Regions from separate parts of the Psychrobacter sp. Marseille-P5312 genome, predicted to be linked through region 2. Evidence: predicted binding sites of a transcription regulator. Region 2 holds the regulator's gene; each other region holds the start of a gene.
The links. The regulator PhoB, encoded in region 2, activates phosphate uptake and scavenging genes when phosphate is short. The targets are predictions, from matches to a motif close to TGTCATNAANCTGTCATAA.
Positions count from the first base shown of each region.

Region 1 (10,484 bases), 420 kb from region 2:
AAAATGACGTCAGCTTCGATGGTTGGGTTACCGCGCGAGTCTAAAATCTCACGGGCGCGAATGTCTTTAATTGCGGTGACGTTGGTGGTTTCTTCAGCGTACATAATGTCTGTTAATTCCTTTGGTCATGCCAAGTTTGTGGGATAAATAACGGCAACTAGAATACAAAAAAGATAAAATAAAATATCGTATAGCGCAGGTTCAAACCTATCTTGCCTACTTAGTATAATCGGCTGGGTTTGGACAAAACCAAGCGTTTATTTACGGCTTTCATGAGCGGCTATCGTACGTAGCATCATAGCATAAATTTCGCCAAACTTCCCTTCTCTTGCACCGACTGACGCTCATAAAGTCATACAAACGCTCGGTTATCCGCCTATCTGGCTCACGGCGATATCGGCGAAGGTGACTGCTCTAGCAGACTTAGGCACTTGGCAAGCGCTTATCCTCAGTGTGATGAGTAGAGACGGTATTATCTAGCTCAACCTCAGTGCGAAAACGTGTCAAACGTAGCGCGTTCATCAAGACAGAGATGGAGCTCAGCGCCATTGCCGCCGCGGCAATCATCGGGTTTAAAAACCCAAACGCTGCCAGCGGTATGCCCAACGTATTATAAAGAAACGCAAAAAATAAGTTTTGCTTGATATTGCGCAGTGTGGCGTTAGCGATTTTCTGTGCCGCATCGATATGCATCAGCGACTCGCCCATCAAGCGAGCGGAGGCGCTATGCTGCGCGACATCAGTACCCTCAAACATGGCAAAGCTGGCATCGGCAGTGGCCATCGCTGGCGCATCATTGACGCCATCACCTGCCATGGCCACTTTATGGCCGGCAGTTTGCAACAGCGCGATTTGACTAGCTTTATCCCGCGGGCTCATTTGGCCATATGCCTTGTCGATGCCCAGCTGGCCTGCCACGTGATCGACCACAGACTGCTTATCACCACTCATCAAGATGACATGGATGCCGCTCTCTTGTAACGCCGCTATCGCCTGCGGGGTATCTGCCTTTAGATCATCTGCCAAGGCAAAAGCCCCGAGCGGTTCATCATTGATACTAAGCGCTACGGTACTGGCGATTTGCCATACTTTTGGCATAAATTTGGGCAAAGTTAGATTGGCAAATTCTGCCGTGCCGACTTTTACCAGACCCAAGCCTTCGATATTGGCTTGGATACCCGCGCCTTTGATGACGCTGATGTCAGTGACAGTCATCAGTGGCAAATGACGCTCGGCCGCAGCATTGATCAAGGCGGTCGCTAAGGGGTGACTGGCATGCGCCTCAACGCTTGCCGCAATTTGTAGCACATCATCGACAGCAATGGAGCTGTCCACCATGACATGATCGACGATAGACGGCTTACCGACAGTCAATGTGCCGGTTTTATCAAGCACGACCGTGTCGATATTGCCTGCCGCCTCGAGGCTTTGCGCGTCTTTAAACCAAACGCCATGGCGCGCGGCCACGCCCATGCCCGCCATAATAGCCGCAGGCGTGGCCAGACCGAGCGCACAAGGACACGCGATGACCAATACAGACACCGCATGCATCAAGGCGGTATCCACCATGCCGGTCAGCCACCACGTTAGCCCAAAAGTAGCCAAAGCGATGGTCACCACCACTGGTACAAAAACAGCCGTTACTCTATCAGCAAGCCTTGCCAATTCAGCCTTTGAGCCTTGGGCGTCGCTAAGGGCTTTGACCATATCGCCAAGCTGGGTATCGCTGCCTTTGGCACTGACGCGATACAGCAAACTGCCGTTTTCGACCAATGCCCCTGCCAGCAGCTCATCGCCTATTTGTTTTTTTAGGGGCACAGACTCACCCGTCAGATGACTCTCCACGCACCAGCCGCCGCCATCTATGACCACCCCGTCGGTTGCCACACGGCTGCCTTGCTTGGCACGCAGGATGTCACCGACTTGCACCGCCTGCAATGCGACATTATGAAAGTCGCCGTTGGGCTGCTGCTGCTCTACTTCATCTGGCGTCAATGATAACAATAAATCGATACTGTTTAGGCTGTGCTTTTTGGTTCGCTCCTCCAAATACTTACCCGTTCGTACAAAGGCGATGACCATCACCCCGGCTTCAAAATACACAGCGGGGCCATGTCCGCCAGCATATCCACTTTGCAATAGGCTGCTTAACGTGCCATCGCCATGAGTCAACCACAGATAAGTAGAATATGCCCAAATAGTCACCGTACCGATAACCACCAGCACGTCCATATTGGCAAGACCACCTTTGATAGACGCCCACGCACTTTTGTAAAAGGGCAATGCCAGCCCAAATTGGACAATAGTCGCTAAGATAAACTGAATCCAAACCGGTGGCATCCACGCCATACCCTGTCCAACGAGCATGCCTGCCATACCCACTAAAAACGGTAGCAAACAAACCCATAGGGCAATCAAGCGCCACGGATACTCAGTTGCGGTATCTTCATCCGACTTAGCAAACAAACTATCAGCGGCCTGCAAATTGGCCACAAAACCAGTTTTATTCACCCATTCTGTTACCTGCTCAGGTGTGGTTTGCGTTGGATCATAATCGACGTTAGCCGTTTCGCCAGCGAAGTTAACATTGACTTCATAGACCGCCGGCTTCTTATTAAGGACTTTTTCAATGCGAGACGCACAAGCCTGACATGTCATTCCCTCAATCGCCAGTTGCAGGTGCGCACGCTTGGGCGCTATCGCAGTTTTGGACTCAATATCAGTCGCCACCTCATAAGACGGATCAGTACTGGTGCGGGTAGAATCTTTCATAAATAAAACTCGTGGTTGCGTTATAGCGCATTACATAGTCGGTTTACTCTAAAATCGGCCAAGGAATCTGTAAAGGCAACTGCCATCTCTTAACTAACAGGCGCTTCGTTTTGGGTAGGCGGACTATAGCGTTTATAAATGTATAATAAAATCGGTGAAAAAATCTAAATATCAGACGTCAAAATCAGAAAAGAGCGTCTGCAGGCAAATAGACTATGCTGGGGCGTACTCTCATTCTCAACATGAATGATAGGGTCAATCTTAAATAAAAGAAGTATATGGTTTTATCACGCGTGACTGGTATTAATTTTTCTTGCTTGCTGTGCCTACGCAGACAGAGGCTGCGCAAAATTACTCCCAGTCGCACTGTATTTATTTTATAGTGACTCAACGATAAAAATAAGAACACGCCCTAATCTAATGAGAGATAAATCCTACTCAAGCGTGGCTATTGCCTCATACCTAATAAATGGCTACGACTATCCTCTATTCAAGCCCTGCAGCCATGCTTTGCAAAGTTGTCAAAGCAAGTAGACTGACAGCAAGGCTCTCATGAAAAAAACCAGCCATGACAGCTGGTTTTGCGTTAAAGCGGTAAGACTTACGAGTTGGCGACGGTTGCATCAAAACCTGCCTCTTCGATCGCGGCCGCAATGGCTTCTGCGCTGGTTTTGCTATCATCAAATGTCACCGTTGCCAGCTTGTCAGCCAAATCGACAGTCATGGTATCTAAACCGTCGATATCACCTGTGGCTGTATGGACGCTTGCCACGCAGCCGCCACAAGTCATGCCATCGATATTGATAATACGAGTCTGGGTTGCCATGAGGGCCTCCTTATTGTTATATAACTAACCTAGTTTCAAGTAAATACAGTCATTTACTAAGGGCGTGTCCTAGCATAAGCCCTATCAGAGCCAACAACAAGGCGCTTTGGTATGACTTTATTAACTAAGGCCTTCATACTTTATATAGTCGAATCCAAATAAATCAGATACACAGCTGTCACATCGTTTTTATATCGGATTGACTTTATCCAACAGGCGATGCTCGACGCTCACTTTGCGACGCCGTTATCTTTTAGTTATGATAACTTTTAATCATGATAGCGTGGATTTTGCGGCGCATCGATAGGATATGGCTGTGTCACATAATCGACCATGCTAATCGCCGCCGTTAGGGCATGAATACTGGTATCGGTATCATCATAACGCACGGTTGCTATACTGCTTGCCGCATCCAGATCTATCGCGGTCACTCCTGTGATGTTTTTTAGCGCGGTCATCACACTGTCCAAGCCTTTGGCATCATCGATGTTTTCGATGCTGACTTTTGCTGTCTGAATCGCCATTCTCCTATCCTCCTATCATGGGTTCCATTGACGGTATTAGTGAGTATCTAACACCTCAAAACCTTTGACCAAATCATCAATCTGTTTAAGCTGACGCAAAAACGGCGCCAACTGGCTGGTTCTGAGCGCACAGGGGCCATCGCATTTTGCCACCTCTGGGTTTGGATGCGCTTCCAAAAACAGCCCCGCCAGTCCCGTTGCCATTCCTGCACGGGCAAGGGTGGTGATTTGCTCACGGCGACCGCCAGCACTGTCACTGCGCGCGCCTGGCTGCTGCAAACTGTGGGTCACATCAAAAAATACCGGTACGTTCATTTGTTTCATGGTATCAAACCCGAGCATATCCACGACCAAATTGTTATAACCAAAGGCACTGCCGCGCTCACAAAGTATGAGCTTATCATTACCGCCTTCCAAGCATTTATTGATGATATGACGCATTTCATGCGGCGCTAAAAACTGCGCTTTTTTGATATTGATGATAGCATCTGTCTTTGCCATCGCATGCACCAAGTCAGTCTGACGCGACAAAAACGCAGGCAGCTGAATGATATCGGCGACCTCTGCGACCGGTGCGGCTTGATACGGCTCGTGTACATCGGTGATAATCGGTACTTGAAACTTTTCTTTGATTTGCCCCAGCCAGTCGATGCCTTTTTCTAAGCCTGGGCCTCGGTAAGAATGCAAACTAGAGCGATTGGCTTTATCAAAGCTGGCTTTAAACACATAGCCGATGCCCAAACGCTGACATATCTCGACATACTGCTCTGCAATCTCAAACGCCATCTCTTTCGATTCTAAGACATTCATGCCGCCAAACAACACAAACGGCTGATCATTACCGATCGTGATGCTGCTATGACTGGGGGTGGTGAGCGTGATATGCGATTGCGCTGTGGTTAGATTGTCCATACCGCTGTTATCCTCTTTATTATAGTGATGTCTCTGCCTGATATTGTAACCGATAACCCAATGAAAGAAAGTATCCTAGCGTAATTAGACATGACCAAGCATTGTCATTGCCCGACCAGCTAGGCATAACCCCTGCATGTATAAAAGCAAAAAAGACCAATCCGAAGATCAGTCTTTTTATAGTAATGCTGTTATCGCATAGCATTTATGATTGATGCGAGCACAATTATTACCGGGTCACTCATAGCTTTTTTAATAGTAGCAACTCTCTCTACTAAGCAGCGGTTACTTCCTACTACGCTAACGGCTACTTCGTTTCGCTATGGTTTTTTGCCGCTTTGACAAAGCTATTAAACAGCGGATGGCCACCACGAGGCGAGCTGGTAAACTCAGGATGGAACTGTACCGCGATAAACCATGGATGATCTGCAATCTCAACCGACTCAACCAAATGCTGTTTGGCAGAATAACCCGAGATACTCATACCGGCTTGCTCTAGTGGCTCGATGTAACGATTGTTCATCTCATAACGATGGCGATGACGCTCAGTGATGTTTTTGGTGCCATAAATCTGTGATAGCTTGCTACCAGCGACCAATTCTGCTTGCTGCGCGCCTAGGCGCATCGTACCGCCAAGGTCTGAGTCATCGCTACGAATCTGTAGCTCGCCGCGCTCATCTAGCCATTCAGTGATCAGACCGATGATAGGCTCAGCGGTAGTACGATGAAACTCAGAAGAGTTGGCATCGATATGCAGCACATTACGGGCGTATTCAATCACCGCCAACTGCATACCCAGACAGATACCCAGATACGGCACTTTATTTTCGCGGGCGTAAGTGATGGCTCTCATTTTACCAGTGGTACCGCGCTCACCAAAACCACCTGGGACCAAAATCGCATCGGCGTCGTTTAGACGCGCATACAGCTCATCGTCCGTCTCTAGTAGCTCAGCATCGATATAGTCAATTTTGACATCTGACTGATGCACGATACCGGCATGTAGCAACGCTTCGTTGATCGACTTATAAGCGTCTGGTAACTCGACATATTTGCCGACCATCGCCACCGTCACTACCGCTTGAGGGTTGAGCTGGGCTTCGACCACTTTGTCCCAATCGCTCAAATCCGCTTCTGGTACATCAAGACCAAAACGCTCACAGATTAGATCGTCAAGATCTTGCTCATGTAGAATGCGCGGGATTTGATAGATGCTTTGGGCATCTTCACACATGATGACTGCGCGCTCTTCGACATTGGTAAACAGCGCAATCTTGCGGCGGTTGTCTTGCGAGATATGGTGCTCAGAGCGGCAGATGAGAATATCTGGCTGCAGACCGATAGAGCGTAGCTCTTTGACCGAATGCTGGGTCGGCTTGGTTTTGGTTTCGCCGGCACTAGCGATATAAGGCACCAGCGTTAGATGCATGAGCATAGCGCGATTGCGACCAAGCTCTACTTGCATCTGACGTACCGCTTCCATAAATGGCAGCGACTCGATGTCACCGACTGTACCGCCAATCTCGATGATGGCGATATCGTAGCCTTCGCCACTGGCAAGAATCTTACTTTTTATTTCATCAGTGATGTGCGGGATGACCTGCACGGTACCACCCAGATACTCACCGCGGCGCTCTTTGTTTAGCACGTTTTGATAGATACGACCACTGGTAAAGTTGTTGCTCTTACTCATCTTAGAGTGGCGTAAGAAGCGCTCATAATAGCCCAAATCCAAATCCGTCTCTGCGCCATCTTCGGTGACAAACACCTCACCATGCTGAAATGGGCTCATCGTGCCTGGATCGACGTTGATATACGGATCCATTTTGGTCATCGTCACGCTCACGCCACGTGCTTCAAGGACTGCGGCAAGAGAGGCTGCGGTAATACCTTTTCCTAGTGAGGACACTACCCCACCGGTCACAAATATAAACTTGGTCATAGTACTCATCAACAATTGGTAAAGAAGGATTTTACTAAAAATACGGCATAAAATATAGGGCAAAAATGCAAACTGTCTGAAACTCTTATTTTCTACCTCAGCGGTAGACTTTTGTCACAAATAATACATACAACAAAAAAACCCACCCCGAAGGATGAGTTTTTTATTTAGATTCTAATGGTTAGATTAGAATTTGTATTCTAGACCGCCACCGATAGCTAGTACGTCAGCATCAGTATTGCCAAGGTCAGCTGAGTTATTACCAGCATAAGCATGTACAATCATATTATCTTGATAGTAGTATTTACCACCAACAACGATTTGGTCTGAATCAAAGTTGTCAACACCATCTAGGTTGTCAGTTTTGTTGTACTGAACATAAACAGTTGCTGGACGAGCAAAGTTAGATAAGCCTAATGCACCACTAACTACTAGACCTTTCTCTTTTTCGGTATCACCCTCATAGTCAAAATCAGCTACTTGATATAGAGCACCTAATGTTACAGGAGCTGCCATGTATTTACCTAGATCCACAGTCGCTGTACCACGGACGATATCACCATTGATGTTTTGGTCTTTATCGTACGCTACACCAGCAGTGAAGCCAGTACCTTGGTCAAACATTAGCGCAGCACCAAAGCCACTATTACGATCATCACTATCCGTTACAAAGCTTTCGTCAGCACTATACATGACAGAAAGTTGTAATGGTAGGTTATCGTACTTTGGAGACATCCAAATAACTGAGCTGTTGATACGGCTACTATCAGCCATATTCAAACCACCATAGTTTTCGCCCTCTTCAAGTTTATTGCCACCTAGGTTATCCCAATAACCATCGTTAACGACTACGTTATTTACATAATCTAAAGTAGATTGGTTTTTACCAGCACGGAATTCACCAAAGTTTTTGTTCACGACACCAAGATACGTATCACGGTTTTTAAAACCATTGCTATCACCATCAACACTGGTGCCGTACTCTAGCTGATAGATAACGTCAGTATTTGCCGTCATAGCTTCAGAGCCTTTGATACCGATACGTGAAGAGTTAGAGTTGATCTGTACTGAGTCAGACTCTCTGTCTGCACGAGCATCACCATTTGGGTAATCAACTTCGGCATTTACATAGTCAGCAGTAACAAATGCTTTACCATATAAGGTAGGAGCGGCATTGGCTGCAGAAACAGATAGAGCAGCAACGGCTGTAGCTAAAAGTAGTTTTTTCATGGGGTATCTCCACTTTACAATTGTAGTAATGAGCAAGCTATTATTAGCTAGCGCCCATATTGGTATCGTCACAAATCCTCAAAGATATAATGTGTAACTGGCTACCGAGATTAGTCAGAAACAAGTGTGGCGAAGTTTTATTACAGTAAGATGAAAAAACCATGACTTACATAACCAGCATCAAAAAAAGTAACTGTCATGTAAACGTTGGTCTTTATCCTTCTGCTGCGTAACATCCGTTACCAAACTCATACTTCGATTACAAGCATAACAACTTTGACATAATTTGCAACATATTTTTTTGTACTTTTAACGCGATATCTGGCGCACTCCATATCTTTTATAGCGCTCAGGCGTTGAAAAAAATGGCTATACAATGCGCTTAAATACCAATGGTTTATCGTAAGTTTTATGACAAACCATTCGATTATGCCCCCTGTATTGTGTACAAAAATAAAGCACTACTTATTCACTGATAAGTAGCGCTTATAAGCGAAATAGCATTATCGCTATCTACTATCGACACTGGGTCAATATAGCCATGTAGCAATATATACATGCATCGACACAGCTTTTATGCCGATGCAATAGGACAGTGAAGCACAGAGGCTTAGACGTTGGCTTTTAGATCCAAGCGTGCTTGGTGCAATAGTGGCTCAGTGTAGCCGCTTGGCTGCTCGCGTCCTTTAAAGACGAGGTCACAGGCGGCTTTAAAGGCATAAGACTGCTCAAAGTTGTTTGCCATAGGCTGATAGCTACTGTCGCCGGCGTTTTGTTCATCGACGATCTTCGCCATACGCTTCATGGTATCCATGACTTGCTGCTCGCTGACCACACCGTGATGCAACCAGTTGGCGATATGCTGGCTTGAGATACGCAAAGTCGCACGGTCTTCCATCAGGCCCACATCGTTGATGTCAGGCACTTTTGAGCAACCGACGCCTTGGTTTACCCAGCGTACCACGTACCCTAAGATACCCTGCGCGTTGTTGTCCAGCTCTTGCTGCTTCTCTTCCTCTGTCCAGTTGGGGTCTTTGGCCAATGGAATGGTCAAGATATCGTCTAGGCTAGCACGCTCGCGTGATTTTAGGCTGTCTTGTACCTCGGCGACATTGACTTGATGATAATGCATGCTATGTAAGGTGGCGCCTGTCGGTGATGGTACCCAAGCGGTACTGGCACCAGATTTTGGATGCGCCGCCTTGGTCTCTAACATCTCTTTCATCTCATCAGGCTTGGCCCACATCCCTTTACCAATCTGCGCCACACCCTGCAGGCCAGTTTCTAGGCCGATATCGACGTTCCACTGCTCATAGGCGGGCTGCCATGCTTGCGACTTCATCTCGCCTTTTGGTACAAATGGGCCAGCATTCATACTGGTATGCATCTCGTCGCCTGTACGATCCAAGAAGCCGGTATTAATAAAGATAACGCGCTCTTTGGCTTGGCGGATGGCTTCTTTTAGGTTTACCGTCATGCGGCGCTCTTCATCCATGATACCTATCTTGAGCGTATGGCGCTCTAGACCGAGCAAATCCTCTACCGCATTAAACAAATCATTGGCCATTTTGACTTCATCAGGGCCATGCATTTTTGGCTTGACGATATACATCGAGCCTTTGCGTGAGTTTGATAGCGCGTTTTTGCCTTTTAGATCGTTTAGCGTCAACAGCGGTGTAATCAAACCATCCATCAAGCCTTCAAAGATTTGCTCTTGACCATTGCCCAAATCGACCAAAATCGCTGGGTTTTGCATCAAGTGACCAACGTTACGAATCAAAAGCAGTGAGCGACCGGGTAAGATCAGCGTGCCGCCCTCTGGTGTGGTGTACTCACGATCTGGGTTTTGCTTACGGGTGCGGGTTTTACCACCTTTTTCAAACGTCTCTTGCAAATCGCCATTCATCAAACCTAGCCAGTTGCGATACACTTCGACTTTTTCTTCGGCATCGACCGCAGCGATTGAATCTTCGCAGTCTTGAATCGCGGTAATGGCAGACTCTAATAGTACGTCTTTGATGTTTGCTGGGTCATCTTTACCTACTGGATGGCTGGCATCGATTTGAATCTCTGCGTGTAGGCCATTGTTTTTGAGCAAAATACCAGAGGGGCTATCTGCCTCGCCGACATAACCGACGAATTTTTCGGCGTCTTTTAGCTCAGTGCTGCTATCGCCCAGCTTGACTTCCAGCTTGCCATCGACGACTTTAAAGCCTGTGACATCGGTATAAGAGCCTGAGGCTAGCGCAAAATGCTCGTCCAAAAAGGCTTTGGCATA
Region 1 is NZ_OLML01000001.1:361,240-371,723, forward strand. Features, by position in the region: gene eno (phosphopyruvate hydratase) at 1-104, opposite strand, end outside; gene C6W44_RS01570 (heavy metal translocating P-type ATPase) at 424-2,772, opposite strand; gene C6W44_RS01575 (heavy-metal-associated domain-containing protein) at 3,374-3,598, opposite strand; gene C6W44_RS01580 (heavy-metal-associated domain-containing protein) at 3,868-4,122, opposite strand; gene kdsA (3-deoxy-8-phosphooctulonate synthase) at 4,159-5,034, opposite strand; gene C6W44_RS01590 (CTP synthase) at 5,342-6,976, opposite strand; gene C6W44_RS01595 (porin) at 7,163-8,206, opposite strand; gene C6W44_RS01600 (malate synthase G) at 8,817-10,484, opposite strand, start outside.
Region 1: a site for PhoB is predicted at 8,344-8,362, ahead of C6W44_RS01595 (porin). Genes of this name have one in related genera too.

Region 2 (10,484 bases):
CTGCTTGGTTTTATTATTGATATGGTGATCAGCATTATCATGCGCGCCGTCATTTATACGCAAAAAAGACATAAAGCCAGAAGTAGGAGAGACAGTCATAATCCAACCATTTATAAGAGAGACAAGAAAAATAGCGATAGTGTAGCATGATAGCAGGCCCTGCTTATGAAGCGCGTAATATCCGCGCCAAATTTTTGGCAGTTTTTTGTCAAAAAACACGCTAAAAAACACAAGAGACAATGCCATATGTAATGCAGTACGCCCTGCAGCCAACCCTCGTTACGTATTGCCCGTGTTATTTAGTGATTGAATGTGTTGTGATGAGGCGGCTGTCCACTGAGTATACAACTGGTCACTTAAAGCACGTTAGCCACTAGGTAAAGGCGAGTCTCGACTTAAGAGTGACTTGTGAGTATGGTATTAGCTTGTGACAGTGAGGGGCATAATCCCCTACACTAATTGCCGTGGAAATGGGCTGATAAAGGCAGTCGCCGGCGTGAGTGAGCCGGACTGCCCAAACCGTCATCGCTGCATCTACATGCGATGGCGCTCCCCAATCAGCACCGACAGCCGTAGTAGATACCTGTAATATATAAACAAAGCGCCAAACGATGTTGTACAAGCGACGTAAAAATAAGTACATTACTATGAGCGCTGGATAATAAAGATATCTTCACTGTGCGCCCGCTAGTGGTTTGTCGTCATGACGATGTTTGTCTTGAAGGCGGCGCACAGTGCTATTACCCATTTTACTAACAGTAACTGGCTATTGATTGTAATCCAAAACGTAGCTTTCGTTATATAGCAAGGAGTTTCAAATGGTATACCAAGGAAATCGCATCACGGTGACAATGCTAGAAGATGGCATCGCCAACATGCAATACAACGCCGAAAATGAGAGCGTGAACAAGTTTGATGCCGAGACCAACAAACAGTTTGGTGAAGCGGTGAGCGCACTAGAAAAAGCCGACGATGTCAAAGGCCTTATTGTCACTTCAAGCAAAGGCGTGTTTATCGCGGGCGCTGACATCACAGAGTTTGTTGGCTCATTTAAAAACCCAGAAAACGAGATCAAAGACTGGGTGGTGAGTATCAATGAGACCTTTAACCGTTTTGAAGATCTGCCATTTCCAAAAGTAGCGGCTATCAATGGCGCAGCGCTAGGCGGTGGTTGTGAGATGACCTTGGTTTGTGAATATCGCGTCATGAGCGACAAAGCCATCATCGGGCTACCAGAGACTCAATTAGGTATCTTCCCGGGCTTCGGCGGTACGGTACGTAGTACGCGTGTCATCGGTATCGACAATGCGCTTGAGCTAATCGCTACAGGTAAACCAAAAAAACCACTAGAAGCGCTAAAACTAGGCTTGGTAGATGCGACCGTCTCTGCTGATGATCTGCAAGACGCTGCGATTGACCTAGTGAAAAAATGTATCTCAGGTGAGCTTGACTGGCAAGCCAAGCGTGAAGAGAAGCTGAATCCTGTAAAGCTAAATCAGCTTGAACAAGCGATGGCGTTTAACAGTGCCAAAGGCATGATCTTCTCTAAAGCCAATCCGAAGCAGTACCCAGCGCCTGCGATCGCGATCGAAGCGATCGAAAAGCATGTCAATCTGCCACGTGACAAAGCAATCGAAGTCGAAGCGGCAGGTTTTGCCAAAGCAGCAAAAACCCCGCAAGCTGAGAGCTTGGTCGGTCTGTTCTTAAACGATCAGTTGGTCAAAAAACTGGCCAAAAAACACAGCAAAAAAGCACATGAAATCAATGAAGCGGCCGTACTTGGCGCAGGTATCATGGGCGGCGGTATCGCGTATCAAGCCGCTAGTAAAGGCTTGCCGATCATCATGAAAGATATCAAATCTGAGCAATTGGATTTAGGTATGGGCGAGGCCAGCAAGCTACTAGGTAAAATGGTCGAGCGCAAAAAGATGACCCCAGCGAAAATGGGCGAAACGCTAAGCCGTATCCGTCCTACCTTGAACTATGGCGACTTTAGCGAGACTGATATCGTTATCGAAGCAGTAGTAGAAAATCCAAAAGTGAAGCACGCGGTACTCAAAGAAGTCGAAGGCTTAGTCAAAGAAGACGCGATTTTGGCTTCGAATACTTCAACGATCTCTATTACGCATTTAGCAGAAGTGCTTGAGCGTCCAGAAAACTTCGTCGGTATGCACTTCTTTAACCCAGTACACCGTATGCCGCTAGTTGAAGTGATCCGCGGTGAGAAATCCTCTGAAGAAGCCATCGCGACGACCGTTGCGCTGGCCTCCAAGATGGGCAAGGTGCCAGTGGTGGTCAACGACTGCCCAGGTTTCTTGGTAAACCGTGTCCTCTTCCCATACTTTGGCGCGTTTGACTTGCTGCTCAAAGAAGGTGCTGATTTCGTCCATGTCGATAAAGTCATGGAAAAATTCGGCTGGCCGATGGGTCCTGCTTACCTAATCGACGTCGTCGGTTTAGACACGGGCGTACATGGCGCAGAAGTGATGGCAGAAGGATTCCCTGACCGCATGAAGCCTGATTATAAAGGGGCGATTGAGCATCTATATGAAAACGAGCGTCTGGGTCAGAAAAATGGCGTTGGTTTCTATAAGTACGAAACCGACAAGCGCGGTAAGCCAAAGAAAGTCGCTGACGACGCCACTTATGAGCTACTTAAAACCACGACAGATAGCGACAAAAAAGAGTTTGATGATCAAACCATCATCGACCGCACCATGCTGGCTTTCTGTAATGAGACCGTACGCTGCCTAGAAGACAACATCGTCAGCACGCCAAGTGAGGCGGATATGGCGATGATTATGGGTGTTGGTTTCCCGCCATTCCGCGGTGGTCCTTGTCGTTATATCGACCAAATGGGTCTCGATAACTACTTGGCACTATGCGAAAAATACGCACACCTTGGCAAAGCCTATGAAGCGCCGCAAAAGATTCGCGACATGGCAGCCGCTGGCGAGACTTTTTACGCCACAGCGTAACGAGCATACCGTATTAGGATAAGTGGGGTGCGTTTGCTGACGTCGCTATCGGTGATAAAAAAATAGCAGACGCACCGTTTTGGTCGGTTTTATCAGGTCTGGCCTGCCGCGATAATATCCAGCGCGAAAACATCTAGATAGTTATCGTACTGATGTACGGATCGCGTGATAGATGGCTATAGAGCCCGATTAAATCGACAACACTGACAATAAAAATTGAAAAGGAAGATAGTATGACAACTTTAAGTCCAAAAGATGTGGTCATCGTAGATGGCGTACGCTCGGCGATGGGAAGATCTAAAAACGGTATGTTCCGCCATGTTCGTGCTGATAATCTCTCAGCAGAATTGGTGCGGGCTTTGGTAGAGCGCAACGATTTTGACACCAACGATGTCGAAGACATCATCTGGGGCTGTGTCAACCAAACCCTAGAGCAAGGTCTAAACATCGGCCGCAATATCGGCCTGCTGGCTGGTATTCCAAAGACTGCTGGCGGCCAAACGGTCAACCGTTTATGCGGCTCTTCTATGCAGGCGCTACATACCGCTGCCGCGCAAATCATGACCGGTCAAGGTGATGTCTTTATCATCGGCGGTGTTGAGCACATGGGTCACGTTGGTATGATGCATGGCGTGGATCTCAACCCAGCAGCCTCTAAATACTATGCTAAAGCCTCAAACATGATGGGCTTGACCGCTGAAATGCTGGGCCGTATGAACAACATCACCCGCGAAGAGCAAGACGCCTTTGGTCTTGAGTCACATCGCCGTGCGTGGGCTGCCACCACTGAAGGCCGTTTTGACAATGAAATCATCGGCATCGAAGGTCATGATGCAGATGGCCGTCTGCAGCTATGTACCGTCGATGAAGTGATTCGCCCAGATGCGACGATGGAGCAAATGCAAAAACTGCGCCCAGCCTTTGACCCTAAAGGCGGTACAGTGACTGCTGCGACGTCATCTGCACTCTCTGACGGTGCCTCAGCGATGCTGGTCATGAGCGCGCAAAAAGCCAAAGATCTTGGTCTAAAGCCTCGCGCTCGTATTCGTAGCATGGCTGTCGCTGGTTGTGATGCGGCTATCATGGGCTACGGTCCGGTACCTGCGACCAACAAAGCCTTAAAGCGCGCTGGCATGAGCATCGATGACATGCAGACCATCGAGCTAAACGAAGCCTTTGCCGCCCAGGGTCTATCTGTACTCAAAGCCTTGAACCTGACGGACAAGCAAGACATCGTCAACATCAATGGTGGCGCGATTGCACTGGGTCATCCACTAGGTTGTTCTGGTGCTCGTATCACGGTTACCTTGCTAAATGCAATGGAGCAGTCTGACACCGAGCTTGGCCTTGCAACCATGTGTATCGGCCTTGGCCAAGGTATCGCCACTGTGATTGAACGTGTTTAATTTTTGGATTGGTAGATAATTTGTAACATTTGTCGACCAAATATGTTATAAAAAACCCCTAGCTATGATGGCTAGGGGTTTTTTGTGAATATAATGAGAGGGTTAATGGCGCACGTCGCAAAGTGTGTTCAAGTAATGACGAGTGTTCAATAAAGCGTATCTCCATTGACGCATTTAGAAAACTGTGACTAAATAAGAGTGACCAAGACACTATTAATATCAATTTATAATATTTATTTAATGCTCATTTAATATTCGTTCTAAAATATTTTTAGTTGCAACTATCAGCCGTACAAGGAGTGTACTATGTCTACCATGATTACCGATCGCACGTATCGTATCGCTCGCGAAAACACCCAAGCGATGCTGATCGATGTCCAAGAGCGCCTTACCCCGCATATCTATGATCATGAAAATATCGTCAAAAAAACCATGACACTGATTAAGGGGTTGCAGGCGCTTGATATCCCTATCATGCTCAACGAGCAGTATAAAAAAGGCCTTGGCGATACCTTGCCTGAGATTCGTGAGGTGCTTGCAGATAACAATGCCAAAAGCTTTGAAAAAGTGACCTTTAGTGCGTGTGATAACGATGAGTCATGGCACCATTTGGCGCAGCAAAACCGCAGTATTGTGTTGCTGTTTGGAGCAGAGGCGCATGTATGCGTCATGCAAACGGCGCTTGATTTGTTAGACAACGGTATGCAGCCGGTCATCATCGGGGACGCTGTCGGTTCGAGATTTCCGTATGACAAAAAACAAGCCATTCGCCGTATTCGCCGCGCAGGTGGAGTGATCAGCACGGTTGAGTCTATCTTGTTTGAGCTGTGCCGCAGTAGTCAAGATCCGGCGTTTAAAACCATCAGCAATTTGATCAAATAACCTTTTGTTCAAATTGCTTTGTTTGTGCTGCCGCAAGTGTGTGGGTCAGATATAAAAATCGCGCTTGATGACTATAGTCAATTCGATATAAAAACGATACCGTGAGATGAAATGTTGTTTTTCGTAGCCTCTGTCGGCGTAGGCACAGTACGCAAGAAAAACAACGTTTCATTGAGCGACTTGATAGCCATGTATCTGATTTATTTGAACTCGACTACATCAGCGCTATTTTTACGTCTAGGGTCGGGTTTTGTACTAAAATGAGCGCTACATTTGCTGATTGCTTAAGAGAGAGACATGCCATCCAACCATTCAATCCACCCGACAACTTTAAATGACAATGCCTTTGCTGATCATATCGATATTGATGATGTGACGCATTTTTTATTAGAATTAGATGCGCTAAAGCGCGTCAATCGGCGCAGCTATGTCACCCAGACCACCCGCCGCGAAAACTCAGCTGAGCACTCTTGGCATTTGGCGATGGCGTGTTGGTCGATTGCTGAATTGTTTGCGCTAGACGTCAATCACGAGCAGCTGCTCAAGATGGCGCTGGTTCATGATTTGGGTGAGATTGATGCTGGTGATACTTTTTTATACGACAATACGCGTCATACGGCGCATATCGAGGAGCGTCAAGGCATGGCGCGTTTGCAAGTGGAGCGTGGCAATGGCATTGCTAACTTAGCAGCGGTCTGGGAAGCACAGGAGACCGGCGATAGCAAAGAAGCGCAGCTGCTACGGGTGGTGGATCGCTTATTGCCGTTTTTGCTCAACCTCAATACCAACGGGCAGACGTGGATTGAGCTGGGGGTGACGCGCTCGCAGGTGGCTGGCGCGCATGCCTTTATCAAAGACAGCTTTCCGCCTATTCATGACTGGCTGTCACAGCGTATCGACTATGCGACCAAGCAAGGCTGGCTAATCGATGCATGACCAATAAAATCGCTAGCTTGGTACGGCTAACGCTGACCGCGGCACCTATCGGCAGCGGCGCAAAACTGGCACACGCTGCCAAAAAACAAATCGGCGTGCTGCGACCCTTCGATGCTACCAAAAATCATCCCAGTAGCACTGTGCTTATTTTAGAGTGATCAACTATGGTCACATAGATAGCCATTAAAAAATAGACAGATTATCTAGCGTTAGCCATACCCAATAGCTGTCCCATTTTTACCACACTATTGGCTTGCATGCTGTCTTGCCAGTCGGCTTCTGCGCCTTTTGGCAACACTACTATTGCTGTTGAACCTAAATAAAAGCGACCAAGCTCATCGCCTTTTTCAAGCTTCATGTCGTGCTCGGCCTCTTGAATATCGTCGGTACGGCTGATTTTGCCAGTGGCGACTGTCTCGATACCAGCGACGATCATCGCACCGACCATCACGACCGCAGCTTTGCCGTAGGCGGTATCAAACAGGCACACCAAACGCTCATTGCGCGCAAACAAGTCAGGTATGTTGGCAGCCGTGGTGTTGTTGACAGAAAACAGTGTGCCCGGTACATAGCGGGTTTTGGTCAAGGTACCAGCAAATGGCATATGCACGCGGTGATAATTGCTGGGTGCCAGATAGACTGTGGCAAAACTGCCATCGGCAAAATAATGTCCATCTTCGCTATCGGCCAGCAGTTGGCCGATATCATAGTAGCGCCCTTTGGCTTGCAAAAGCTTATGATCGTCAATCTGACCGAGCTGCGAGATGATGCCGTCAGCTGGGCTGACAATCCCCTGCGGCGTGGCGTTGATAGGGCGCGCGTCTGCTTTTAATTCGCGAGTAAAAAAGTCATTAAAGCTCTCATAAGCACCTAAGTTTTGGCGCTCATACTCATCCAAGCTGATATGATAGGCTTTTGCAAAGCTACGAATAAAGGTGCGCTTGACATAGGGGTGGCGACTGGCAGCCAAACGGCCAGCGACTTTACTGAGCTTTTGTTGCGGGACAAGCTGCTGCAAGGTAGTGAATAGATTCATAATATGGCGACCAAAATAAAGGTGAGAGAGTAATAAATAGGCAAATAAATGATGATATTTTATCATGGACGGCCTAAGTTTGTATGAGCATAATTGGTAAAGGGGAGCATAAATGAAAGCATTGATACAGCGGGTACATGGTGCGAGCGTCAGCGTCGATGGGGATTGTGTCGGGCGTATCGAGCGCGGCGTGCTGGCATATATCGGTTTGGGGCCTGAAGACGACCTACAAACGGCCAAGCGAATGATTGATAAAATCCTTGGCTATCGTATTTTTGAAAACGACGATGACCCTACCAAATATGGCAAACTGGACAAAAATGTCCAGCAAGTCGCTGGCGGGCTGCTGCTGATATCACAGTTCACCCTGATGGCGAAGACCGACAAAGGCCGGCGTCCTGATTTTGGCGGTGCTATGCCACCCGAGGCGGCGCGCGTACTGTTTGCTCAGCTAATCGACTATGCCAACAGTCAGCACCCTCAGGTAGCGACGGGTCAGTTTGGCGCAGACATGCAGGTTGCGAGTATCAATGATGGGCCACTGAATTTTATATTAGACGTGAGCTAAAGCATCAAATATGAATCATGATGGTGAGTGCCATCTGTTTAAGGAAAGTGGCTTGGTCTATAGCAGCCGCTTAAATGACAAATGTCATCAAACTGTCACAATTACCGCGTTTAATAGGCAAGCAGTGGCGAGTGATTATCGCTCTTTTTTATACGTCTGTTTTGTCCCTTATCACTGAGAATACCCTATGTATAATGAGCAAATTTTGATTGTTGAAGACGAACCTGCAATCCGCGAGATGGTCGTAATGACGCTAGAGATGGCTGGTTTTGATAGCTTGCAGGCAACGGACGTACCAGAGGCGCACCAACAAGTGGTCGACCATCGGCCAGCGCTGATTTTGCTAGATTGGATGCTGCCTGGGGACAAAAGCGGCATTGATTTTTGTCGTATGCTCAAAAGTGATGAGCTACTCGCTGAGATACCCGTCATCATGCTGACAGCCAAAAGCGAAGAGGACAGCAAGGTGCACGGTCTGGATGCGGGTGCAGATGATTATATGACCAAGCCTTTTTCGACGCGCGAGCTGATCTCAAGGATCAAAGCGGTGTTGCGCCGTAGCAATGCTTTGAGCGCCGACAAGAATATTGAGATAGGAAAGTTAAGCCTCGACCCCAAAAGCCAGCGAGTCATGGCGTCTGGGCAAATCATCGATGTCGGACCGACCGAATATCGGTTGTTGGCGTTTTTTATGAGCCATCCTGAGCGTGCCTATACGCGCACCCAGCTGCTTGATCAAGTGTGGGGCGGCAATGTCTATATCGAAGACAGAACCATCGATGTGCATATCAAACGCCTACGCAAACTGCTGCGCCCTCATGACTGCGATAAGCTGATACAAACGGTGCGCGGTACTGGTTATCGCTTCTCAAGCGTTGTTGAGGCCAAATGATCGGCGCTCATACTGTCAAAATAGCCACCGCAATTCTGTTGCCAGTCCAGCTATAATCACCATAATTATCAGTAAGTGATTATCAGTAAGGGCCAATTAGCAGATAGGGATAATCATCATAATGATAACGAGATAACAAGTAGGGCAAAAAAATAGGTCACGAAAAATGGATGAGTAACATAATGTCAAAGCAATGTACCGAACAAGATATCTCAGAGCCGATAGCGCTACAAAACACCACCGATCAATTAAAAAAAATAAGAAGTGCGCTGCGGGCGCTGCGCGATGCGGTGATTTTACTCAATGACAGTGATGGTCTGGAGTGGTGGAATCAGGCCGCTGAAGATTTACTATTATTGCAGGCAGCAGATAAAGGCCGATGTATTTTTGACTTTATTGACGCATCTGAGTTTCGTCAGTACTATCAAGCGCCGACGCTGGCTGACGAAGGCGTACATATAAAGTCATGGCGCGCGCCTGAGCGCTATTTAAAGTGTGAGCTGACCCCATTTGCCGACGAAAAGCTATTGATCATCTACGATGTGACGCGTCTGCATCATCTAGAAGAGATGCGCCGCGACTTTGTGGCCAACGTTTCGCATGAGCTGCGTACGCCGCTGACCGTGATGATGGGGTATTTAGAGAACTTTTCGGATCAGCCAGACATGCCGCCGCACTGGAAGCGCGGCTTTGAGCTGATGACCCAGCAGACAGCGCGCATGAATAGAATCGTCAATGATTTATTGCTGCTATCGCGTATCGAAATCGAAGAGACTCATGAGCTGCATTATATCGATATGATCAAGCTGCTGACTCATATCTATGATGATGCACAGGCCTACAATCAAGAGTACGGTCATAGCATCCATCTACAGATAGATACCTATGATGGGCTGTACGGCTCAGAGATATATCTGACCAGTGCCTTATCCAACCTGGTGATCAATGCGATTAAATACACGCCAAAAGGTGGCGATATCACCGTCAGCTGGACCAAAACAGCAGAGGGTTGCCGTTTTGCCGTCGAGGACAATGGCATCGGTATTGCGCCGCAGCACATTGCCCGCCTGACAGAGCGTTTTTATCGTATCGACAAGGGTCGTAGCCGTGCCACAGGTGGCACAGGCTTAGGGCTGGCTATCGTCAAACACGTCTTATACCAGCATGAAACCAACCTACAAATCAAGTCGGTAGAAGGCAGCGGCTCGACATTTAGTGCGGTGTTTCCGCCAAATTACGTGCGCTCTGCTGCCATTAGCTGAGGTTTGATAGCTATTAGCCAATGTCAGATGGATACGCAAGCAATCGTCGTGCTTATCATGACAGGCTACCGGGCAGGCTCGGATTTTTGTAAAAGCGGGTAGGGGTTGACCGCATTGCCTTGGATATAAATCCCATAATGTACGTGCGGCGGTGTGCCCTTGGCGTTGCCGCTATCGCCGACATAGCCGATGATATCACCCGTATCGACCCAGTCATTGGGGGCGATATCGGCATACTCCTCTAAGTGCGCATAGTAGTGGCCAGCGCCGCCAGGACCGACGATGACCACCACACGCCCGCCTAGGGTGTTTTCGCCAACCTTACTGACGATGCCTGCTGTCGTCGCTTGTATCGGTGTGCCTCGCGCGGCAAATATATCGATCCCTTCGTGTGTGCGGCCTTGACTGCGCGCTGCGCCCCACGTGTCGCTTAGGTTTTGCTGAGGCAGTGGCGAGGGCAGGCTGTTTTCTGTTGGCAGATCTTGCTGCAATAAGCTGAGCTGTTGCCATTTGGCGATGACAAA
Region 2 is NZ_OLML01000001.1:777,144-787,627, reverse strand. Features, by position in the region: gene C6W44_RS03360 (polyprenyl synthetase family protein) at 1-72, opposite strand, end outside; gene fadB (fatty acid oxidation complex subunit alpha FadB) at 819-2,978, shown strand; gene fadA (acetyl-CoA C-acyltransferase FadA) at 3,212-4,384, shown strand; gene C6W44_RS03345 (isochorismatase family protein) at 4,691-5,266, shown strand; gene C6W44_RS03340 (HD domain-containing protein) at 5,564-6,202, shown strand; gene C6W44_RS13365 (hypothetical protein) at 6,199-6,360, shown strand; gene asd (archaetidylserine decarboxylase) at 6,402-7,238, opposite strand; gene dtd (D-aminoacyl-tRNA deacylase) at 7,351-7,806, shown strand; gene phoB (phosphate regulon transcriptional regulator PhoB) at 7,994-8,698, shown strand; gene phoR (phosphate regulon sensor histidine kinase PhoR) at 8,869-9,960, shown strand; gene C6W44_RS03315 (M23 family metallopeptidase) at 10,026-10,484, opposite strand, start outside.

Region 3 (10,484 bases), 450 kb from region 2:
ATACCCACCACAGGCCGATCTTGGGTGCGCTCCAAAAACTCAATCAATAGCTCAGCGTCTTGCTCTCGAGTGAGGCGGCGTTTTTGCGGCTTATCGTACCAGTAGCCGCGTAGGGCAAGCGCACTGATATCAAACGTTGCTGCCAGCTCATGCAGCAGCGGCGTATAAGTACCGACCGTAAAGCTGTTGCCTCCATAAAAGTGCGCCGGCGCACGTTTGTTGTGCTCTGCTGCTACTGATGGGTTGAGACTGCCAAGGTCGTAGTAGCGTGCTTGTTTGCCGCTTAAATTGATACGATGGGTAAAGGCTTCCATAAACTGCCCACTTCCTTATGTTTTATTTTTATGATGATGGCGGTCTAGGGGGTGTCTTCGCCCAAAAACCCGCCGCTTTGACGCTGCCACAAGCGCGCATAGACGCCGCCTTGTGCCAACAGCTCGTCATGGCTACCTTGCTCGATGATTCGACCTTTTTCCATCACCACCAGCCTATCGAGCGCAGCGATGGTAGAGAGGCGATGGGCAATGGCAATCACAGTTTTGCCGGTCATGATATCGTTGAGGCTCTCGGTAATGGCAAACTCAATCTCAGAGTCAAGCGCGCTGGTGGCCTCATCCAATAACAAGATCGGCGCGTTTTTTAGCATAACACGAGAGATGGCGATGCGCTGACGTTGACCGCCGGAGAGTTTGACGCCGCGTTCACCCACTTGGGTATCAAGACCTGTATTGCCTTTATCGTCATATAAGTCTTTGATAAAGTCCCATGCTTGAGCTTGTTTGGCGGCATGGATAATCTCTTCGTCAGAGGCGTCGGGACGGCCATAAGCGATGTTTTCACGTATGGTACGATGCAGCAGTGAGGTGTCTTGGGTCACCATACCGATCTGCTGACGCAGAGAGTCTTGTGTGACATCATCGATCGCTTGACCATCGATATATATCTTGCCGCTATCGACATCAAAAAAGCGCAGCAGCAAGTTGACCAACGTGGATTTGCCCGCTCCCGAGCGTCCAACCAAGCCGATTTTTTCTCCTGGTTTGATATCCAAATAAAAGTCATCAAGCAGCTTGATCGAGTTGTCTTGCGCCATTTCAGTGGTCGCTACCGACGGTTTAAACGTTTTATCGGTGGCGTGATAGTTATTTTGGTCTTCATTCTCATAGCTAAAGTCGACATGATCAAAGACGATATGCCCCTCGGTGACGCGTAGTTCAGCTGCGTCTGGCTTATCGACGATCGTCTGCGGCGCGGATAGCGTGCGCATGCCGTCTTGTACCGTGCCGATACTCTCAAAAAGGCTGGCGGTTTGCCACATGATCCAGCGCGTCAGACCATTGAGGCGTAGCGCCATCGCCGTCGCTGCGGCAATCGCCCCGACCCCGACCGCGCTTTGTTGCCATAGATACAGGCCAATCCCTGCGGTACTACTGACCAAAATCACACTGATAAGATGGGTGAAAATCTCTAAATAACTGACCCAGCGCATCTGCGCATGTACCGTTCCTAAAAACTGCCCCATGGCATTTTTGGCATAACCAAGCTCACGGCGTGAGTGGCTAAACAGCTTGACAGTCATGATATTGGCATAGGCATCGGTGATGCGCCCCGTCATCAACGCGCGCGCATCTGCTTGTACGATGGCGGTTTGTTTGAGCTTTGGAATAAAATACCATATCGCCAGCGCCACCAACCCAAACCAGAGGATAAAGGGAATCAATAATAAGCTGTCTAAATTAAATAAAATAATGCCACTGGTCACAAAATATACGGTGACATACATAAACATATCTGTGACGGTCATCACCGTATCACGCACCGCAAGCGCGGTCTGCATGACCTTGGCCGAGACGCGTCCAGAAAACTCGTCTTGATAAAACTGCATGGACTGCCCAAGCATACGCTGATGAAAACGCCAGCGCATCTGCATGGGAAACACGCCTTGCAAGGTCTGAAAATGAATAAACGAGGATAAGGCAATCCAAAACGGGCTGATAATCATCACCGCCAGCATCAGCAGCAGCATATCTCCTTTTTCTAGCCATAAGTTCTGCGGCGTATAGACGCCAAGCCAATCGACGATATCGCCAATCCATGCAAACAGCATTGCTTCATAAATGCCGATGCCTGCTGACAACACCATAAACAGCAGCAGCCAGCTGCGCAGCCCCTTTGTACAAGCCCACAAAAACTGCAGCATACCGTCACGAGGCGAGGGCAGCGGCATGGGGGTGGTGGGGAAGGCCGGTAAGCGGTTTTCGAAAAAGCGAAATAGAGCATTCATAGGCAGTGATAAAACATCAATAGCAGTACGCCAAAACAAACGATGACGGTCGTTATTTTGAATCTTTACTTTGTGATTGGGAGTGCTGGCTATTTTAGCAAAATTCCCTGTCAGACCTGCAGGCTAATTGTAATTGCGTGCATATAAATGCCATGAGTATCAGCACAACAAAACACCAAAAAGCCATTGTTGTATAGGAAATGTTTTGTTACATTCAGTGGTTTTATATTGTTTGCCATGGTTTTGTGTATGGCTGACGTGCGGTGTTGCTCTGACATGAATCAAGGATAGAGGTAAGGGTTATGATGTATTTGGTGATAGCAGTACTGTGCAGTGTGGCCGTCTCGGTACTGCTCAAAATCCTGCGGCAAAAAAATATCGATATTCGCCAGACCATCGTCGCAGGCTATCCCGTGGCTTTTTTGCTGACATGGTTTTTATTAACGCCAGATGTCAGCAGCATAAGCACGCTTGGCAACGCTTGGGGCATCATTCTGGCGCTTGGGATACTGCTGCCGACGGTTTTTATTATCTTGGGCCGTGCGATTGCATCGGTCGGCATGGTCGCAACCGATGCCGCCCAGCGCTTGTCGTTGATTATTCCCATTATCGCCGCTTTTTTATTATTTGGTGAGGTGCTGACGGGCACGCGAGTGCTTGGTCTGGTCTTAGGGTTTTTGGCGTTGGGAGCTTTGGTTTACCGGCCCAAACATACCGGTGGGGGCGAGAACACTAGTATGAGCCCGCCCGCCGCGCGTACCCCGCTATGGCTATTTGGCGTATGGGCAGGCTATGGCATCGTCGATATCTTATTTAAACAAGTCGCCAAACAAGGCACAGCCTTTCCACTGACGCTGTTTGTTAGCTTTGGCGTTGCAGGATTGTTATTGCTGATTTATTTGCTTGTGACACGCGTGCGTTGGCAGGGTAATGCCTTGGCAGCAGGGCTATTACTGGGCGCTCTAAACATGGGCAATATCTATGCGTATGTGCGCGCCCACCAAGTATTGTCCGATTCTCCTAGTATTGTCTTTACTGGGATGAACGTCGGGGTCATCGCCGTCGCGACGCTCATCGGTGTGGCTGTGTTTAAAGAGCGGCTCGGTCGTATCAATGTGCTAGGCTTGCTGCTGGCGATTGGCTGTGTGGTGGTACTGTTTTTGGCATAAGAGTTTGATGTAAGGCTTTTAAAAAGAGCATAGCGCTACTGGGATGCTGTTTTTAAATGTAGGTTGCGCAGCCTCTGAGAACGCCGCACGTCAGTAAAATTTATACCAGTAGCGCGTTTAAGTTTATATAACCGTTTTATTTTCAACTGGCTATTTTCAACTGATATATCATAAAAATTGGCGGCGCTGTCACGCATCCTATATAGGCAGATAAAGCATCCTATGGTAAGGTTGTCTACAAATAGCAAGGCTCATATAGATTGAGTCGATTGGTGATGTTTGGATTTAATCAATAGAAATAGGATACTTTTTTAATGGAATACCAAAAACAACGACAGCTTATAAAGGATGGTTCAGGGTTTATCGCCGCGCTTGATCAAAGCGGCGGTAGCACACCAAAAGCACTAGAAAACTACGGCATCAGCAGCGATGCTTATGACAATGATGACGCGATGTTTGATCTGGTCCACGAGATGCGCGCACGTATCATGACCTGCGACTGCTTTGATAATAAGCGCGTGCTGGGGGCGATTTTATTTGAAGACACCATGGAGCGCGAGGTCAATGGCAAGCCAACGGCAAACTATCTGTGGGAAGATAAAAACATCGTGCCGTTTTTGAAGGTCGATAAGGGTTTGGCCGAGCAAATGAGCGGCGTACAAGTCATGCGCCCGATGCCAGACTTGGACGCGCTACTGGATAAAGCCAAAAACTATCCCGTGTTTGGTACCAAGATGCGCTCAGTCATTTATGAGCCAAGTGTCGATGGTATCGAGCTTGTCGTCCAGCAGCAGTTTGATGTGGCTAAGCAAATCCTCTCCAAAGGCTTTATGCCAATCGTTGAGCCTGAGGTTAATATCGATAGCGCCCAAAAGTATGAGTGTGAAGTGATACTCAAAGCGGATATTTTGCGTAACCTTGAGCGTCTAAATGACGACCATCAAGTGATGCTCAAACTAACCTTGCCCACCGACGGCGGATTCTATCAAGAGCTGATCGATCATCCAAAAGTACTCAAAGTCGTGGCATTATCTGGCGGTTATAGTCGTCGTGAGGCCTGCGAAAAGCTTAAGCAAAACCCCGGTATGATTGCCAGCTTCTCACGCGCGTTTACCGAAGGGTTGAGCAAACAACAAAGCGATAAAGAGTTTGCTGATACCATGAACGCCTCAATTGAAGAGATTTATCAGGCGTCAAATGTGTAAACGGCTCTTTGGCTAAGAAATACTTATCATAAAAAAAGCTCGCTTCTACAGGCATAAGAAGCGAGCTTTTTGCTATATAAAGTAATTAAATATACAGCAGTCAAATCAGCGGAGTTATACCTCTTTATACAGCTGTCGACCTTCGCTATGATATTTTTCAGTCATCTCTTGCATGCCTTGCTCAATCTCAGCTGCACTCATCGCCTCTGTGCCTAAGCTTTCTGACGCGTCCAAACCCTTGGCGTACTCGCGGACGTTTTGGGTGATTTTCATCGAGCAAAATTTCGGCCCACACATCGAGCAAAAGTGTGCCGATTTGTGCGCGTCTTTTGGCAGCGTTTCATCATGGTATTCGCGGGCGGTATCAGGATCGAGCGCCAGATTAAACTGATCGTCCCAGCGGAACTCAAAGCGCGCCTTAGACAAGGCATTATCGCGAGCTTGCGCGCCTGGGTGGCCCTTAGCCAGATCAGCGGCATGCGCGGCGATTTTATAGGTGATGATACCGTCTTTCACATCCTTTTTATTCGGCAGTCCTAAGTGCTCTTTTGGTGTCACATAACAGAGCATGGCGGTGCCAAACCAGCCAATCATCGCCGCACCGATAGCACTGGTGATATGGTCATAACCGGGTGCGATATCGGTGGTCAGCGGCCCTAAGGTATAAAACGGCGCGTCGCTGCAAGTCTCTAGCTGTAAGTCCATATTTTCTTTGATGCGGTTCATCGCCACATGTCCGGGGCCTTCGATCATCACCTGTACATCGTGCTGCCATGCGATTTTCGTTAGCTCACCAAGCGTGCGCAGCTCACCGAACTGCGCTTCGTCATTGGCATCTTGCAAGCAGCCAGGACGCAGACCATCACCTAAGCTAAAGGCCACATCGTACTGCTTCATAATCTCGCAAATCTCTTCAAAATGGGTGTATAAAAAGCTCTCTGTATGATGGGCAAGGCACCACTGCGCCATGATAGAGCCGCCGCGAGAGACAATACCTGTGAGTCGATTGGCCGTCAGTGGCACATAGCGCAGCAGCACGCCTGCATGAATGGTGAAGTAATCAACGCCTTGTTCGGCTTGCTCGATAAGTGTATCGCGGAATATCTCCCACGTTAGGTCTTCGGCGATGCCGTCGACTTTTTCTAATGCTTGATAAATTGGTACCGTACCGACGGGCACAGGCGAGTTACGAATCAGCCATTCACGGGTCTCGTGGATATGATTGCCTGTCGACAAATCCATGATGGTATCCGCGCCCCAGCGCGTCGCCCATGTCATCTTCGACACTTCTTCATCGATAGACGAGCCAAGTGCTGAATTACCGATATTGGCGTTAATCTTTACCAAAAAATTACGCCCGATAATCATCGGCTCAGACTCAGGGTGATTGATATTATTTGGGATGATGGCGCGACCGGCCGCGACCTCGCTACGCACAAATTCAGGGGTGATGATTTTTGGCGTATTGGCACCAAAGCTCTCGCCTTCATGTTGGCGCATATCGGTCAGTTCATGCTGTTTTTGCGTCTCACGAATGGCGATATATTCCATCTCAGGGGTGATGATACCGCGGCGCGCATAGTGCATCTGCGTGACATTGCCTGCTTTACCATTGACTTTTTTGGCGCGGCGCGGCTTATCGATATGGGCAAACCGTAGATTGGCTGTGGTGATATCACGCGCACGCGCTTGCCCGTATGAGCTGGACAAACCGCTTAGCTGCTCTGTATCACCGCGCTCGGCTATCCAGCCCTCGCGCAGTTTGGGTAAGCCGCGGGTTAGGTCAATTTGGGCATCAGGGTCGGTATAGACGCCTGAGGTGTCGTAGACATAAAACGGCGGGTTTTGCTCCCAGTCGGACTCATCCACGCCCTGAATAGGCGTGGGATCTAGCGTGATCTTGCGCATCGGCACTTGAATATCAGGTCTTGAGCCTTGGATATAGATTTTTTGCGAGGCGGGGAGAATGCGGTGTAAGTCGCGCGCTTCTTCTTCAAAGCGCGTGTCTTTGGCGCTACGGTGCGCAGGGGTTTTTAGCGCGTCGGTTTTTTTGTCAGAAGCGTTTTTCTGGGTCTTTGGAGGTAGGGTTGAGGTTGTCATATGCTGTCCTAGCGTGTTGGTTTTTGAATAAAAGCAACACCGCCAGAAGCTGCGGGGGTAGCACTTATCATCTAGGCAGTTTTTGCTACGTCGTCGTCACTGGCTGTCAAATCTATCATCGCGAAACTTGCCTTCGCGGAGGATGTCATCAACCTGTAAGCGACGCTTGGTATCTCTCATCATTATTTGGCACTACTTAACCCTATAAAGCTTAGCACCACCAAGCGGGCATTTAGGCCAACAGTCATGAGGATAACAAGGCATTTCTGCCCGTCTTTGCCATACATAATAAAGTGCTGAAGACTTCCCTGCGTCGGTACTAACCGCATCAGGTTCGGCGGGTGATCTCTCAGCGAATGTACAAAGGCAGTCAGCCATTCGTACACCGCACCCCGAGTCTGTCAGTGTTGTAAATCAGTCTCATACTAACAAACTTCTGCCATGAGGGCTACTGGTGTTTGACCACCGGTATGTCAGTCAACGTGCGCACGAGGCGATGAGTCATGACACGCAGGCTAATAGCGTTAGCCTCAAGCGCCGACTGATTTGACCCTATTTGTCACGCACATAAAAGAGTTGGGCGGTTGTCATCAAACTGTCATAAAAACTTGTCAAGATGTCACACATGCCACCAATCATACTTTGTTCAATCGTTGTTAAACTTTAGGAGTTCTACATGCGTTATTCGTTATTGGCAGTCGCCGTTAGTTGCACCTTAGTACTCACCGCTTGTAATAAATCCACCGACACCGCAGAGTCAGTAGCGCAGAGTGACACCAGCGCGGCGACAGTGGCCGAAACCACCAGCACAGCGACATCTTCTCCAGCAAGCGATTTTAAATCAGCTGAAAACATCGCCATGAACATCACTGGTGCTGGCGCGTCGTTCCCGCAGCCTATCTATGCCAAATGGTCCTATGAATATAATGCCGCGACTGGCGGTCAGGTCAACTATCAGTCTATCGGCTCCTCAGGTGGCATCAAACAAATCCAAGCAAAAACCGTTGACTTTGGCGCCTCTGATGCCCCGATGACCCCTGAAGAGCTGGACGCGGCAGGACTTATTCAGTTTCCAACCGTCATCGGCGGCGTGGTACCGATTGTCAATATCGATGGTGTCGGACCAGGTGAGCTAAAGCTGGACGGCGCAACCCTAGCCGATATCTATCTGGGTAAGATTAGTAAATGGAATGACCCTGCTATCACCGCCATGAACCCAGATTTGACCTTGCCAGATGCTGCCATTACCACCGTATTTCGCTCAGATGGCTCAGGCACGACCTTTAACTTTACCGATTATTTGGCGAAGGTTTCAACTGACTGGAAAGACAGCGTGGGTGTCGATAAAACCATCAAATGGCCAACCTCTGCCACAGGGGCAGGCGGCAAAGGCAACGAGGGCGTATCAAGCTACGTCAACCGCATGAAAAACGCTATCGGCTACGTCGAGTATGCCTATGCCAAGCAAAACAACATGGCGCACGCTGCCCTCAAAAACGCGGCGGGTAATTTCGTGCAGCCATCTGCTGAGACCTTTGCTGCGGCAGGTGACATCGATTGGTCACAGCAAGCAGGCTTTTATAAAGTCATCACCAACTCTGAGACCGAGCAAGCGTGGCCCATCGCTGCTGCCACCTTTATCTTGGTACACAAGCAGCCAGAAAACCCGAAGCAAGTGGCTGGCGTGCTGAACTTCTTTGATTGGGCGTATGCTGAAGGTGATGATAGTGCCATGGCGCTTGATTATGTGCCTTTCTCTGATACCGCAGTGGCACTGTTTAAAGATAAGTGGAATGAAGTCAAAGGTAGCGATGGTCAACCCGTCTACACCCCAGCTCAGTAGTTTTTATACATATATATAGCAGAGCTTGTAAGCCCCTTTGAGACACCTATTCTCCGGTGGTTGTCTCAAAGGTTTTATCACAACAAATTTAAAAATAGCGTCATCCATTACCGTTAATAGCGCCCTTTATTAAGATTTAGTTTGTTGTGATAAGACCTGATGAGTCTTTTAAAGATTTTGATTTAATATTATTTAATGCTGAGACACTTATGAATGATTTAAGGTCGCAACTGGCAAAACAAAAACGTTACGATGCATTATTCGTCAATGCCACCAAGGCATTTGCTATCCTCGTGCTGCTATCATTGGGCGGTATTTTGCTCTCTTTGATCATTGGCGCTTGGCCAAGTATTCAAGCATTTGGTCTTGGGTTTTATACCAGTAATAACTGGGACACGGTTGCCAATGAGTACGGTGCACTAGCGCCTATTTATGGCACGCTGGTGACGTCCTTTATTGCCATCTTAATCGCTGTGCCAGTCAGCTTTGGTATTGCGATATTTTTGACTGAGATGTGTCCGACCTTCTTAAAAAAGCCCCTCGGCATCGCCATTGAGCTGCTGGCAGGTATTCCCTCTATCATCTACGGTATGTGGGGACTGTTTGTCTTTGCGCCATTTTTTGGCAATCACATTCAGCCGTGGTTTATCGAGCATATTGGCCCATTGCCTATCATTGGCAAGCTATTTACCGGTGCGCCAATGGGATTGGGCATGTTTACCGCCTCATTGGTACTTGCCATTATGATTATTCCTTTTATTGCCGCTACCATGCGCGATGTTTTCTCTGTCGTGCCAGACCTGCTCAAAGAGTCAGCTTACGGCATGGGCGCGACCACTTGGGAAGTGATGTTTAAAATTATCTTGCCCTATACCAAAGCAGGCGTGGTCGGCGGGATTATCTTGGGACTGGGTCGGGCGCTGGGCGAGACCATGGCCGTGACCTTCCTTATTGGCAACGCCTTTAATATCAGTCCAAGTCTGTTTACCTCTGGCGTCACCATTACTTCAGCGCTGGCCAATGAGTTTGCCGAAGCCTCTAGTGAGCTACATCTGGCCTCGCTGCTGCACCTTGGCCTCATACTATTTATCATCACCTTTATTGTGCTGTCGCTGGCTAAGCTCATGCTGATGCGTATGGATCAAAAAGCAGGCAACCGCTAATACATAACCACATACAGACGATAGCGATATACAGGCTGACAAAAAATCTTGAAAAATGGAAATGAGTTTTATGCCTACTAATACGATGCACTCAGCGTTACCTGCGCAGACTGGCTTTGATAGCCGCTACGACAAGCGTCTTTATAACAAACGGCGCTGGGCCAATAAGCTGGGTTTGGGTTTTGCCATATCGGCGATGGTATTTGGCTTGATTTGGCTGTTTTGGATACTGGTGACGCTGTTTGTCGAAGGCTTTCAGGGCATGGTGCAAATGCCTATCTTTACTGCCGACACGCCGCCGCCGATGAGCGAAGGCGGCCTACGCAACGCCATTGTCGGCTCGGTGATGGTGGCGTTTTCAGGATTGTTTATCGGCGCGCCCATTGGCCTGATGACAGGGATTTATTTGTCTGAGTTTGCGCAAGGCAGCCTGCTTGGCAAGGTGACGCGTTTTTTAAATGACATTTTGCTCTCTGCCCCCTCGATTGTCATTGGTCTGTTTATTTATGCTTTGATGGTTAAAGGTCAAAGCTTCTCTGGGTGGGCGGGCGCACTAGCATTGGCACTGATTGTGGTGCCAGTGGTGGTACGCACGACAGAAAACATGCTCAATTTGGTGCCCAATAGCATTCGTGAAGCGGCCTATGCACTGGGCACGCCGAAGTGGAAGATGGTCACGCAAGTGACGATTAAGGCGGCTCGAGCGGGGCTGACCACTGG
Region 3 is NZ_OLML01000001.1:1,231,692-1,242,175, forward strand. Features, by position in the region: gene C6W44_RS05350 (alpha/beta fold hydrolase) at 1-314, opposite strand, end outside; gene C6W44_RS05355 (ABC transporter ATP-binding protein) at 359-2,284, opposite strand; gene C6W44_RS05360 (hypothetical protein) at 2,587-3,453, shown strand; gene C6W44_RS05365 (fructose bisphosphate aldolase) at 3,768-4,658, shown strand; gene thiC (phosphomethylpyrimidine synthase ThiC) at 4,773-6,758, opposite strand; TPP riboswitch at 7,047-7,163, opposite strand; gene pstS (phosphate ABC transporter substrate-binding protein PstS) at 7,435-8,601, shown strand; gene pstC (phosphate ABC transporter permease subunit PstC) at 8,811-9,764, shown strand; gene pstA (phosphate ABC transporter permease PstA) at 9,835-10,484, shown strand, end outside.
Region 3: a site for PhoB is predicted at 7,344-7,362, ahead of pstS (phosphate ABC transporter substrate-binding protein PstS). Genes of this name have one in related genera too.